2 regions of the Escherichia sp. MAL-1 genome follow, and region 2 is predicted to be linked to the other one. Evidence: predicted binding sites of a transcription regulator. Region 2 holds the regulator's gene; the other holds the start of a gene.
The links. The regulator Fur, encoded in region 2, represses iron uptake genes when iron is present. The targets are predictions, from matches to a motif close to ATAATAATGAGAACNACTATCAA.
Positions count from the first base shown of each region.

Region 1: the regulator Fur is predicted to act here: its motif matches at 3,451-3,473, upstream of exbB (tol-pal system-associated acyl-CoA thioesterase).

Region 1 covers NZ_CM129609.1:732,431-739,241, forward strand. The annotation lists gene yqhD (alcohol dehydrogenase) at 1-164, opposite strand, end outside; gene yqhC (DNA-binding transcriptional regulator YqhC) at 358-1,257, shown strand; gene yghB (DedA family general envelope maintenance protein YghB) at 1,297-1,956, opposite strand; gene metC (cystathionine beta-lyase) at 2,096-3,283, opposite strand; gene exbB (tol-pal system-associated acyl-CoA thioesterase) at 3,535-4,269, shown strand; gene exbD (TonB system transport protein ExbD) at 4,276-4,701, shown strand; gene yghA (NADP(+)-dependent aldehyde reductase) at 4,973-5,857, opposite strand; gene ACU8XX_RS03635 (TIGR00645 family protein) at 6,048-6,542, shown strand; gene gpr (L-glyceraldehyde 3-phosphate reductase) at 6,582-6,811, opposite strand, start outside.
Region 2 covers NZ_CM129609.1:3,436,154-3,442,964, reverse strand. The annotation lists gene chiP (chitoporin ChiP) at 482-1,888, shown strand; gene chiQ (ChiQ/YbfN family lipoprotein) at 1,938-2,264, shown strand; gene fur (ferric iron uptake transcriptional regulator) at 2,348-2,794, opposite strand; gene uof (fur leader peptide) at 2,787-2,873, opposite strand; gene fldA (flavodoxin FldA) at 3,083-3,613, opposite strand; gene ybfE (LexA regulated protein) at 3,753-4,046, opposite strand; gene ybfF (esterase) at 4,186-4,950, opposite strand; gene seqA (replication initiation negative regulator SeqA) at 5,135-5,680, shown strand; gene pgm (phosphoglucomutase (alpha-D-glucose-1,6-bisphosphate-dependent)) at 5,706-6,811, shown strand, end outside.

The sequences.
Region 1 (6,811 bases), 2.2 Mb from region 2:
TTCAGGGCATCCAGAACTTGATCGAGAACGCCGGTTTTTTTCACGCTGCCGCCGCCGTAGGTAATCAATACGCGAGCATCGTGAGGAATTTGTTCGCGTAAACCAGCGATTGCGCCTTTACCAAACAGAATGCGGGTTGGGGTGTGCAGATTAAAGTTGTTCATTACTTGCTCCCTTTGCTGGGCCAATATGAGGGCAGAGAACGATCTGCCTGATGTTTTTCATTGTGATCGCCAGCGCCCTGGCTCTCAATGCTCATTTCTGCCAATGTCTTGCCTATTTCTCCAGAGTGCTGGAGAAATGCTACAAAATTGCGCACAATCAAATTGCCGCATTATTCCTAAGAAATTACGCGATATGAAACGTGAAGAGATTTGCCGCTTGCTGGCGGATAAAGTTAATAAACTGAAAAATAAAGAAAATAGTTTGTCAGAACTGTTGCCCGATGTGCGTTTGTTGTATGGCGAGACGCCTTTCGCACGTACACCGGTGATGTACGAGCCTGGCATCATAATTCTCTTTTCCGGGCATAAAATCGGTTATATCAATGAACGCGTGTTTCGTTATGATGCCAATGAATACCTGCTGCTGACGGTGCCGTTGCCGTTTGAGTGCGAAACCTATGCCACGTCAGAGGTGCCGCTGGCAGGGTTGCGTCTCAATGTCGATATTTTGCAGTTACAGGAACTGTTGATGGACATTGGCGAAGATGAGCATTTCCAGCCGTCGATGGCAGCCAGCGGGATTAACTCCGCCACGTTATCAGAAGAGATTTTATGCGCGGCGGAGCGGTTACTCGACGTGATGGAGCGACCACTGGATGCGCGTATTCTCGGCAAACAGATCATCCGCGAAATTCTGTACTACGTGCTGACCGGACCTTGCGGCGGCGCGTTACTGGCGCTGGTCAGTCGCCAGACTCACTTCAGTCTGATTAGCCGCGTGCTGAAACGGATTGAGAATAAATACACCGAAAACCTGAGCGTCGAGCAACTGGCGGCAGAAGCCAACATGAGCGTATCGGCGTTCCACCATAATTTTAAGTCTGTCACCAGTACCTCGCCGTTGCAGTATTTGAAGAATTACCGTCTGCATAAGGCGCGGATGATGATCATCCATGACGGCATGAAGGCCAGCGCAGCAGCGATGCGCGTCGGCTATGAAAGCGCATCGCAATTTAGCCGTGAGTTTAAACGTTACTTCGGTGTGACGCCGGGGGAAGATGCGGCAAGAATGCGGGCGATGCAGGGGAATTAAATACGTTCCCGGTACAGCAACCGGGAACAGGGAAAATCGTCAGGCGTTACAGTATTTTTTTTTAATCACCACAAACAGCGTGCCTAACAAGCCAGCGGTTAACAAGGCAATTGGCAGGATCATCAGGAACGTCATTACCTGATCTTCATGGCGTTTAACGAACGGAATCATACTTAAGGCATAGCCGAAACTGGTTACCACGCTGACCCACAGAAATCCGCTTAACCAGTTGAAAAACTGGAAACGGCGGTTTGGCAGACCGGAAATTCCCGCCATGGTTGGCAGCAGCGTACGGACAAATGCAAGAAAACGTCCAGCCAGCAGCGCCAGCAGACCGTGGCGGTCAAACATGCAGGTGGCGCGCTGGTGATATTTAGCAGGAAGCTGTGCCAGCCAGCCTTTCACCGTTTTGGTATTCCCTAACCAGCGCCCCTGAATATAACTTAGCCAGCAGCCCAGACTTGCTGCGGCGGTCAGAATCGCAATCGTAGGCAGAAAATCCATAACCCCCTGGGCAATCAATGCGCCTGCCAGTATCAACAAGCTGTCGCCTGGCAAAAATGAGGCGGGCAGCAGGCCGTTTTCTAAAAACAGCGTGGCAAACATGACAAAGTAAACAACGCTAACAATATGAGGATCCGCCAGCGCGGCAAAGTCGTGTTGCCAGAGCGCAGCGATGATATCTTGAATAACAGCCATGGACTTTCCTGTGGAACAGCGTTTAAGCCTTTATCTGCCTATTGTACTCCTGATTCGTCCGGGACGCCTTGATCCCGGACGCAACAATTTAAGACTTTTCACAATTAAATGTCTGCAAAATTGTCCAAAAGTGGCAATGTTATACAATTCGCGCAAAACCGGCGTCCAGATCGGCAATCAGATCGTCGACATCTTCCAGACCAATATGCAGGCGAATCAAGGTCCCGCTAAAATCGATCTCGCCTTGTGGGCGAATGGCGGCGATATGTTCTGGTTGATTCGCCAGGATCAACGATTCATACCCGCCCCACGAGTAGGCCATGCTGAATAAACTGAAGTTATCCAGATAGTTCGCCAGCTCTTCATTACTGAGTTTTTTCTTAAGCACAAAGGAAAATAGCCCGCTGCTACCTGTAAAGTCTCGTTTCCAAAATTCGTGGCCTTTACTGCCAGGCAGAGCAGGGTGGTTAACTCGCGCAACTTGCGGATGTTCTGCCAGCCATTCAGCCACTTTCAGACTGCTTTCATGATGTTGACGCAAACGCACACCTAATGTGCGCAGGCCACGGCTGGTTATATAGGCGGTATCGGCATCGACCATCTGGCCCATCAGATAGGCGTTTTCCCGTAGCTGCTCCCAGCAACGGGCATTGCACACGGCAGTGCCAATCATCGCATCTGAATGCCCAACCAGATATTTGGTGGCGGCTTGAATAGAAACATCGATGCCAAAATCCAGCGCCTTAAACAGCACACCGGCTGCCCAGGTGTTGTCGATCATAATGATGGCATCCGGCACCACACTGCGTACGGCGGCAACAATCGCCGGAACGTCGTGGACTTCCATGGTGATGGAGCCTGGCGATTCCAGAAACACGATTTTAGTGTTTGGCTGCAGATGCTTAACGATATCGGCACCAATCAGCGGATCAAACCACGATGTCGTTACGCCCAGTTTGCTGAGGATTTTGCTACAGAAATCCTGACTCGGTTCATAGGCGGTGTTGGTCATCAACACATGATCGCCCTGTTCGACAAAAGCAAGAATCGAATTAGCAACCGCTGCCGCCCCGCAGGGAAATAGCGCGCAGCCTGCGCCACCTTCCAGTTCACACATCGCTTGTTGTAAGGAAAAATGGGTTAACGTTCCGCGCCGTCCATAGAACAACTCGCCATTGGCGCGATTGCGCGTCGCGTGCTTTTTGGCTTCCATACTCTCAAATACCAGCGAAGAAGCGCGCTGAATCACGCTATTTACCGCGCCAAGAGTGTATTTTTTGCTGCGTCCTGCATTCACCAGTTGAGTATCAAGCTTTTTGTCCGCCATGTCGGGATTCCTGTTTTTATACGTCTGGATGTCTAAACTAGCATGAATATTCGCGGGCGCATCCTGAAGAATTGGCATAAAGCAGAAAATTTTCGCAAATGGCGTGCTGGTGACTTTTTTACTGCGTAAACGCAAGGAAAAGAAAGCAAAGGTACGGCAGTATGCAAATAGTAATGAGAACGACTATCAATTCGACGTCGTTTTGATATTATTATGCGCAGATTTTGTGACTTGCGTCCTGGAGATACACAGTGGGTAATAATTTAATGCAGACGGACCTTTCCGTCTGGGGTATGTATCAGCACGCCGATATTGTCGTTAAGTGCGTGATGATTGGGCTTATTTTGGCCTCCGTAGTCACCTGGGCAATCTTCTTCAGTAAGAGCGTAGAGTTCTTCAATCAGAAGCGTCGCCTTAAGCGCGAGCAGCAACTGCTGGCTGAAGCGCGTTCCTTAAACCAGGCCAACGATATCGCCGCTGATTTTGGTAGCAAAAGCTTAAGCCTGCATTTGCTCAATGAAGCGCAGAATGAGCTGGAACTGTCAGAAGGCAGCGACGATAACGAAGGTATTAAAGAACGTACCAGCTTCCGTCTGGAGCGTCGGGTCGCCGCAGTGGGTCGTCAAATGGGCCGCGGTAACGGCTATCTGGCAACCATCGGCGCGATTTCTCCGTTCGTTGGTCTGTTTGGTACGGTCTGGGGCATCATGAACAGCTTTATTGGTATCGCGCAAACGCAGACCACTAACCTGGCAGTCGTTGCGCCGGGTATCGCAGAAGCTCTGTTAGCAACGGCAATCGGCCTCGTGGCAGCGATTCCTGCGGTCGTTATCTATAACGTATTTGCACGCCAGATTGGCGGCTTTAAAGCGATGCTGGGTGATGTTGCAGCGCAGGTATTGTTGCTGCAAAGCCGTGACCTGGATCTGGAAGCCAGCGCCGCTGCGCATCCGGTTCGTGTCGCACAAAAATTACGCGCAGGATAATATCCGATGGCAATGCATCTTAACGAAAACCTCGACGATAACGGCGAAATGCATGACATCAACGTGACGCCGTTTATCGACGTGATGTTGGTTCTGCTGATTATCTTTATGGTGGCGGCACCGTTAGCGACGGTAGATGTGAAGGTGAATTTGCCTGCTTCTACCAGCACGCCGCAGCCGCGCCCGGAAAAACCGGTTTATTTGTCGGTGAAGGCAGACAACTCGATGTTTATCGGTAACGATCCGGTCACCGATGAAACAATGATTACGGCGTTGAATGCGTTAACCGAAGGCAAGAAAGACACCACCATCTTCTTCCGAGCGGACAAAACCGTCGATTACGAGACGTTGATGAAGGTAATGGATACGCTGCATCAGGCGGGTTACCTGAAGATAGGTCTGGTCGGCGAAGAAACCGCCAAAGCGAAGTAAAGTAGAATTGCCTGATGCGCTACGCTCATCAGGCCTACAAAATCTATTGCAACATGTTGAATCTTCGTGCGTTTGTAGGCCGGATAAGGCGTTCACGACGCATCCGGCATTAGGTGCTCAATGCCTGATGCGCTACGCTTATCAGGCCTACAAAATCTATTGCAACATGTTGAATCTTCATGCGTTTGTAGGCGGATAAGGCGTTTTCGCCACATCAGGTAAGAGTGAATTCACAATGATGCCCGGTTGCTTTTCACAACCGGGCATTTTTTTAACCTAAATGCTCGCCGCCGCACACGCCGTGCACTTCTGCGGTGACGTAGCTCGACTCCTGACTTGCCAGATAAACATATACAGGGGCCAGTTCCGCCGGTTGCCCCGCACGTTTCATCGGCGTTTGCTGACCAAACTGCGGGATCTTATCCTGCGTTTGTCCGCCGGAAATTTGCAGTGCTGTCCAGATCGGGCCTGGCGCGACAATATTCACCCGAATACCTTTCTCCGCGACCTGTTTTGCCAGGCCACGGCTGTAGTTCAGAATCGCCGCCTTCGTAGCCGCATAGTCCAGTAAATGCGGACTTGGCTGGTATGCCTGGATTGACGAAGTGGTGATGATACTTGCACCTTTCGGTAGCAGGGGGATCGCTTCCTGGGTTAGCCAGAACAGCGCGAAAACGTTAATGGCAAAGGTCTTTTGAAACTGTTCGCTGGTGAGGTCTGCAATATCCGGAATGGCAACCTGTTTCCCGGCGACCAGCGCCATAATATCCAGCCCGCCTAACGCCTTGTGCGCTTCGTGAACCAGCGAACGGGCAAATTTCTCATCGCTTAAATCGCCTGGCAGCAGAACGGCTTTGCGTCCGCATTCTTCAATGATCTTTTTCACATCCTGAGCGTCTTCTTCTTCCACGGGAAGATAACTGATCGCCACGTCAGCCCCTTCACGCGCGTAAGCGATGGCGGCAGCGCGACCTATTCCGGAATCGCCCCCTGTCACCAGTGCTTTACGATCTTTCAGGCGACCGCTACCAACATAGGTTTTCTCGCCGCAATCCGGTACCGGTGTCATCTTCGCCTGGATGCCTGGCGTCGGTTGTTTCTGTTTGGGATATTCACCAGTGTAATACTGCGTGGTCGGGTCTTTTAAATGAGACATCGTTTTTCTCCCTTCAGGTTCAACGTCCTTTAAGGGTAGACGTTCTCGATGCGTTGATAAGGGAACCAGGAAGATCCCTAAACCTCAGAATTATGCGACAAAGGTTTAACGTATATGTTGATTTGCTGTTGCGTGCTGTTTACTCAATTGCGATATACTGTTGCCCGTTTTAACTACACGACAGGAATGTATGGAACGTTTTCTTGAAAATGCAATGTATGCTTCTCGCTGGCTGCTTGCCCCCGTGTACTTTGGCCTTTCGCTGGCGTTAGTTGCCCTGGCGCTGAAGTTCTTCCAGGAGATTATTCACGTACTGCCGAATATCTTCTCGATGGCGGAATCAGATTTGATCCTCGTGTTGCTGTCGCTGGTGGATATGACGCTGGTTGGCGGTTTGCTGGTGATGGTGATGTTTTCCGGTTATGAGAATTTCGTCTCACAACTGGATATCTCCGAGAACAAAGAGAAGCTGAACTGGCTGGGGAAAATGGACGCAACGTCGCTGAAAAACAAAGTAGCAGCGTCGATTGTGGCAATTTCTTCCATTCACTTACTGCGCGTCTTTATGGATGCGAAAAATGTTCCTGATAACAAACTGATGTGGTACGTCATTATCCATCTGACGTTTGTGCTCTCTGCATTTGTGATGGGCTATCTTGACCGACTAACTCGTCATAATCACTGATCTGATTCGGGCGCGGTTCTCGCGCCCGTTATTAACAGGTCATTTATCGGAAGACGCCTGCCACAGATTCAGCTCGCCATCGGCGATATGCTGATCAATCTGCGCCAGCTCCTCGGTGCTAAATGTCAGATTATTCAGCGCCTGCACGTTCTCCTCAAGTTGCTCTGCACGGCTGGCACCAATCAATACCGACGTCACGCGATCATCTTTCAGCAACCAGCTTAACGCCATTTGCGCCATTGATTGTCCACGCTGCTGTGCCATTTCAT
Region 2 (6,811 bases):
TTATCAGGCCTACATGATCTCTGCAATATATTGAGTTTGCGTGCTTTTGTAGGCCGGATAAGGCGTTCACGCCGCATCCGGCAAGAAACAACAAACAATCCAAAACGCCGCGTTCAGCGGCGTTTTTTCTACTTTTCTTCGCGAATTAATTCCGCTTCGCAATTTATCCATAAAATAAATTTAAAATAACAAAACATAATTAAATAAAATGTAACCGCTTTCATCTTGCTGGAATTTCACGCTTTTATTCTTCTGCAAGCCTTTCAACCGCAAACTTAAGCCTTGTAACAAAAATCATCAAAATATGTGCGGTTGCTCATGTTCTTACATTCTGGTTACAGAAAGAGATTGATAATTCGCGTCGCGAAAAATAGTCTGTTCCTGTAGTCAGCGAGACTTTTCTCAACGCTACTTTTTTAATTTTTATTTTTTCGCTGTTCACCTTTGGTGCAGCAATTTATACGTCAAAGAGGATTAACCCATGCGTACGTTTAGTGGCAAACGTAGTACGCTGGCGCTGGCTATCGCCGGTGTTACAGCAATGTCGGGCTTTATGGCAATGCCGGAGGCTCGCGCCGAAGGATTCATCGACGATTCAACCTTAACCGGCGGTATATATTACTGGCAGCGTGAACGCGACCGTAAAGATGTTACCGACGGCGACAAATACAAAACCAACCTTTCTCACTCCACCTGGAATGCCAACCTCGATTTTCAGTCTGGTTATGCTGCTGATATGTTCGGCCTTGATATTGCCGCGTTTACGGCGATTGAAATGGCGGAAAACGGCGACAGCTCTCACCCGAACGAAATCGCGTTTTCAAAAAGTAATAAAGCCTATGACGAAGACTGGTCCGGCGACAAAAGCGGTATAAGCCTGTATAAAGCAGCGGCCAAATTTAAATACGGTCCGGTTTGGGCGAGGGCAGGTTATATTCAGCCAACCGGTCAGACGCTGTTAGCGCCTCACTGGAGCTTTATGCCGGGTACTTATCAGGGTGCGGAAGCCGGAGCGAATTTTGATTACGGCGATGCCGGTGCGTTGAGTTTCTCCTACATGTGGACCAACGAATACAAAGCGCCGTGGCATCTGGAAATGGATGAGTTTTATCAGAACGATAAAACCACCAAAGTTGATTATCTGCACTCCCTTGGGGCGAAATACGACTTCAAAAATAACTTCGTACTGGAAGCGGCTTTTGGTCAGGCGGAAGGGTATATCGATCAATATTTTGCCAAAGCCAGCTACAAATTTGATATCGCCGGTAGCCCGTTAACCACCAGCTACCAGTTCTACGGTACCCGCGATAAAGTTGACGATCGCAGCGTCAACGACCTTTATGACGGCACCGCCTGGCTGCAGGCGTTGACCTTTGGTTACCGGGCGGCTGACGTAGTGGATTTGCGCCTCGAAGGCACCTGGGTTAAGGCTGACGGTCAGCAGGGATACTTCCTGCAACGTATGACTCCAACCTACGCTTCCTCAAACGGTCGCCTGGATATCTGGTGGGACAACCGTTCTGACTTCAACGCCAACGGCGAAAAAGCAGTCTTCTTCGGTGCGATGTATGACCTGAAAAACTGGAATCTTCCAGGCTTCGCCATCGGCGCTTCCTACGTTTACGCATGGGATGCTAAACCTGCGACCTGGCAGAGCAATCCGGATGCGTACTACGACAAAAACCGGACTATTGAAGAGTCTGCATACAGCCTGGATGCGGTCTATACCATTCAGGACGGTCGCGCCAAAGGCACGATGTTCAAACTGCACTTCACCGAATACGACAACCACTCCGACATCCCAAGCTGGGGCGGTGGTTACGGCAACATCTTCCAGGATGAGCGTGACGTAAAATTTATGGTAATCGCACCATTCACCATCTTCTGATGCCCGACGCGGCAGGTTTTGTGCCTGCCGCACGTTTGAGGAATTTGCTATGAAAAAACTGATTCTCATCGCCATGATGGCATCGGGGCTGGTAGCTTGTGCGCAATCAACCGCACCACAGGAAGACAGCCGTCTGAAAGAGGCATACAGCGCCTGTATCAACACCGCGCAAGGTTCGCCGGAAAAAATTGAAGCCTGCCAGAGCGTGTTAAACGTGCTGAAGAAAGAGAAACAACATCAGCAGTTTGCCGACCAGGAAAGTGTCCGCGTACTGGATTATCAGCAGTGTCTGCGTGCAACGCAAACCGGAAATGATCAGGCGGTGAAAGCCGATTGTGATAAGGTCTGGCAGGAAATTCGCAGTAATAACAAATAAGTGAGAGCTGTAACTCTCGCTTTTCTTATTTCCCTTGCATAAAAAAGCCAACCCGCAGGTTGGCTTTTCTCGTTCAGGCTGGCTTATTTGCCTTCGTGCGCGTGCTCATCTTCGCGGCAATCGCCTTCGGCACAGTGACCGTAAAGATAGAGACTGTGGTTAGTCAGGCGAATGCCATGTTTTGCGGCAATTTCACGCTGACGCGCTTCGATGGAATCATCACTAAATTCGATAACCTTGCCGCAGTCGAGGCAGATCAGGTGATCGTGGTGATGTTGCTGTGTCAGTTCAAATACGGATTTACCGCCTTCAAAATTGTGGCGGGTGACGATACCAGCGTCGTCAAACTGGTTCAGTACGCGATATACCGTAGCCAGACCAATTTCTTCACCCATATCGATCAGACGTTTGTATAAATCTTCCGCACTGACGTGATGGTTGTCCGGCTCCTGAAGAACTTCCAGGATTTTTAAACGAGGAAGCGTTACTTTCAGGCCAGCTTTCTTTAGGGCGGTATTGTTATCAGTCATGCGGAATCTGTCCTGTTACTAAGCGGTTCACTTCATTAGAAGAAGTGACAGAATTTGCTCTTGAGATAATGCGTATCATTATAGAATTGCCACGCCTAAATGAAAACCACAAGTCCCTGGCAAATATTGTTAATAAAAACGTGGCATAGCTTACATTTACAACGGCAAGGCCACTTGAACACCGGGACATTGTACAGGTACAACAGCAAAAGTTACAAATTTGTAGCAATTATTTTGATTGGCATTATCTATTAATACGGCGTAGACATGAGTCTACGCCGCATCACATCAGGCATTGAGAATTTCGTCGAGATGCAACTCTTCAGAAATCTGTTTAACCCATTTTTCTACACGTTCAGCGGTCAGTTCCGGCTGACGGTCTTCGTCGATAGCCAGACCGACAAAGTGGTCGTCATCTGCCAGACCTTTTGATGCTTCGAAATGATAGCCCGCAGTTGGCCAGTGACCAACGATGGTTGCACCGCGCGGTTGAATGATGTCGCGGATGGTGCCCAATGCGTCGCAGAAATATTCGGCGTAATCTTCCTGGTCACCACAACCAAACAGCGCAACCAGTTTGCCATTGAAATCAATCTCTTCGAGAGTCGGGAAGAAGTCATCCCAGTCACACTGCGCTTCGCCGTAATACCAGGTTGGGATGCCCAGCAGCAGAATGTCATAAGCTTCCAGATCTTCTTTGCTGCTTTTTGCAATGTCATGGACATCGGCAACGTCTTTACCAAGCTGTTTTTGAATCATTTTTGCGATATTTTCGGTATTACCGGTGTCGCTGCCGAAAAAGATGCCAGTGATAGCCATGAGTGAAATAACCTCTTGAAACTTATTGAAATGGGGGTGGAAAATTGCCCACGGATAAAGGCAATCATAGCAGAACAGGCAGTCTTGCGGAATCAGCAAACGAGCAGGACTGCACACTGTGCTACATGAAAGTGGAAATTTAAACGATGCCCTGACTACGCAGCGCCGCCAGTTGCTGCATTAACATCTCTTCGATCAGTTCGCTACGGCTCATATTGCGCGATTCCGCCAGCTCGTTCAGCGCCTCGACAGCTTCCGCGTTCAGCTTCAGTTCGACACGCTTAAGGCCACGTACTTTGTCGCGTTTTAGTTGGTTGCGTTTATTAATACGCAGCTGTTCATCGCGCGAAAGCGGATTAGTTTTCGGTCGTCCCGGTCGACGCTCGTGCGCGAACAGATCTAATGTCGTACGGTCCGTTTGTTCTTTGGCCATGATCTTGGTGACTTCGGGGGAAACAATCAGCCAGGCCTCTGCCCGGATGGATAGCGCGCCATAATACATCAGCGCGATGAGTCACGCCAACGCCCACGCGCGGAAAGCGACGCGGACGCTGGGTTTTTAATCAGTTGCGTTAATCATTGAGATAGCGACGGATAGCGCGTAATACCGCATCTGGTTTTTCAGCATGGACCCAGTGACCCGCGCCTGCAATGACATGCGCCCGTGCCTGTGGAAATTGTGCCAGTAAATCATCACGGTACTGCTCGCTAACATACGGAGAATTACCACCAGGGATAAACAGGGCAGGGTGATCCCATGCCGGGATTTTCTCCCAACCCACAATATGCGGATACTGATCCCACAATACCGGCACGTTAAAGCGCCACTCCCCGTCAACAAAAGATTTCAACAGAAACTGAATCACCCCTTCTTCATTAAGATGCTGGCGCATTATTGCTGCTGCTTGCTGGCGAGTTTGTGCGTCCGATTCACTGACCGCGTTGATAGCTGCGAAAATCTCATCATGACGGCGTACGTGATAGTCGACCGGTGCGATATCGATCGCCACCAGTTTATCGATGCGATCGGGGGCCAGTGCAGTAAGTGCCATTACCGCTTTACCGCCCATGGAGTGACCGATAAATGTTGCTTTGTCGATCTGCAGTGCATCCAGGGTATCAACAAGATCCTGCGCCATCGCCGGGTAATTCATTACCGGCTCTCTCGGTGAAAGACCGTGGTTACGCATATCAACCTGGATGATATTGTGATCGTTTACCAGATCGCGAGCCAGTACGCCAAGGTTGTCGAGGCTACCAAACAGACCATGGACAAGAACGATGGGAGAATTATTGTGCTGGTTTTGTGCAGTTTGCGCGCGGATATTCAATTTCATGGCAAAGTTCTTTTTTTCGCGTTGTCGGGTTAGGGTATTATGTTGACCATTGTGCCACAGGGCTGCAACAAATAAGGTTTATTCCGAGTTTTTCTGCAAGCCAGGCTTGACGCTATCCGCTGCCGGGATTTATTCATATACTCCTGGCGACTTGTATTCAGCTAAGACACTGCACTGGATTAAGATGAAAACGATTGAAGTTGATGATGAACTCTACAGCTATATTGCCAGCCACACTAAGCATATCGGCGAGAGCGCATCCGACATTTTACGGCGTATGTTGAAATTTTCCGCCGCATCACAGCCTGCTGCTCCGGTGACGAAAGAGGTTCGCGTTGCGTCACCTGCTATCGTCGAAGCGAAGCCGGTCAAAACGATTAAAGACAAGGTTCGCGCAATGCGTGAACTTCTGCTTTCGGACGAATACGCAGAGCAAAAGCGAGCGGTCAATCGCTTTATGCTGCTGTTGTCTACACTATATTCTCTTGACGCCCAGGCGTTTGCCGAAGCAACGGAATCGTTGCACGGTCGTACACGCGTTTACTTTGCGGCAGATGAACAAACGCTGCTGAAAAATGGTAATCAGACCAAGCCGAAACATGTGCCAGGCACGCCGTATTGGGTGATCACCAACACCAACACCGGCCGTAAATGCAGCATGATCGAACACATCATGCAGTCGATGCAATTCCCGGCGGAATTGATTGAGAAGGTTTGCGGAACTATCTAAAACGTTGCAGACAAAGGACAAAGCAATGGCAATCCACAATCGTGCAGGCCAACCTGCACAACAGAGTGATTTGATTAACGTCGCCCAACTGACGGCGCAATATTATGTACTGAAACCAGAAGCAGGGAATGCGGAGCACGCGGTGAAATTCGGTACTTCCGGTCACCGTGGCAGTGCAGCGCGCCACAGCTTTAACGAGCCGCACATTCTGGCGATCGCTCAGGCAATTGCTGAAGAACGTGCGAAAAACGGTATCACTGGCCCTTGCTATGTGGGTAAAGATACTCACGCCCTGTCCGAACCTGCATTTATTTCCGTTCTGGAAGTGCTGGCAGCGAACGGCGTAGATGTTATTGTGCAGGAAAACAATGGCTTCACCCCGACGCCTGCCGTTTCCAATGCCATCCTGGTTCACAATAAAAAAGGTGGCCCGCTGGCAGACGGTATCGTTATTACACCGTCCCATAACCCGCCGGAAGATGGTGGTATCAAGTACAATCCGCCAAATGGTGGCCCGGCTGATACCAACGTCACTAAAGTGGTGGAAGATCGTGCCAACGCACTGCTGGCCGATGGCCTGAAAGGCGTGAAGCGTATCTCCCTCGACGAAGCGATGGCATCCGGTCATGTGAAAGAGCAGGATCTGGTGCAGCCGTTCGTGGAAGGGCTGGCCGATATCGTTGATATGGCGGCGATTCAGAAAGCGGGCCTGACGCTTGGCGTTGATCCGCTGGGCGGTTCCGGTATCGAATACTGGAAGCGCATTGGCGAGTATTACAACCTCAACCTGACTATCGTTAACGATCAGGTCGATCAAACCTTCCGCTTTATGCACCTTGATAAAGACGGCGCGATCCGTATGGACTGCTCCTCCGAGTGTGCGATGGCGGGCCTGCTGGCACTGCGTGATAAGTTCGATCTGGCGTTTGCTAACGACCCGGATTATGACCGTCACGGTATCGTCACTCCGGCAGGTTTGATGAATCCGAACCACTACCTGGCGGTGGCGATCAATTACCTGTTCCAGCATCGTCCGCAGTGGGGCAAAGATGTTGCCGTTGGTAAAACGCTGGTTTCTTCTGCGATGATCGACCGTGTGGTCAATGACTTGGGTCGTAAGCTGGTAGAAGT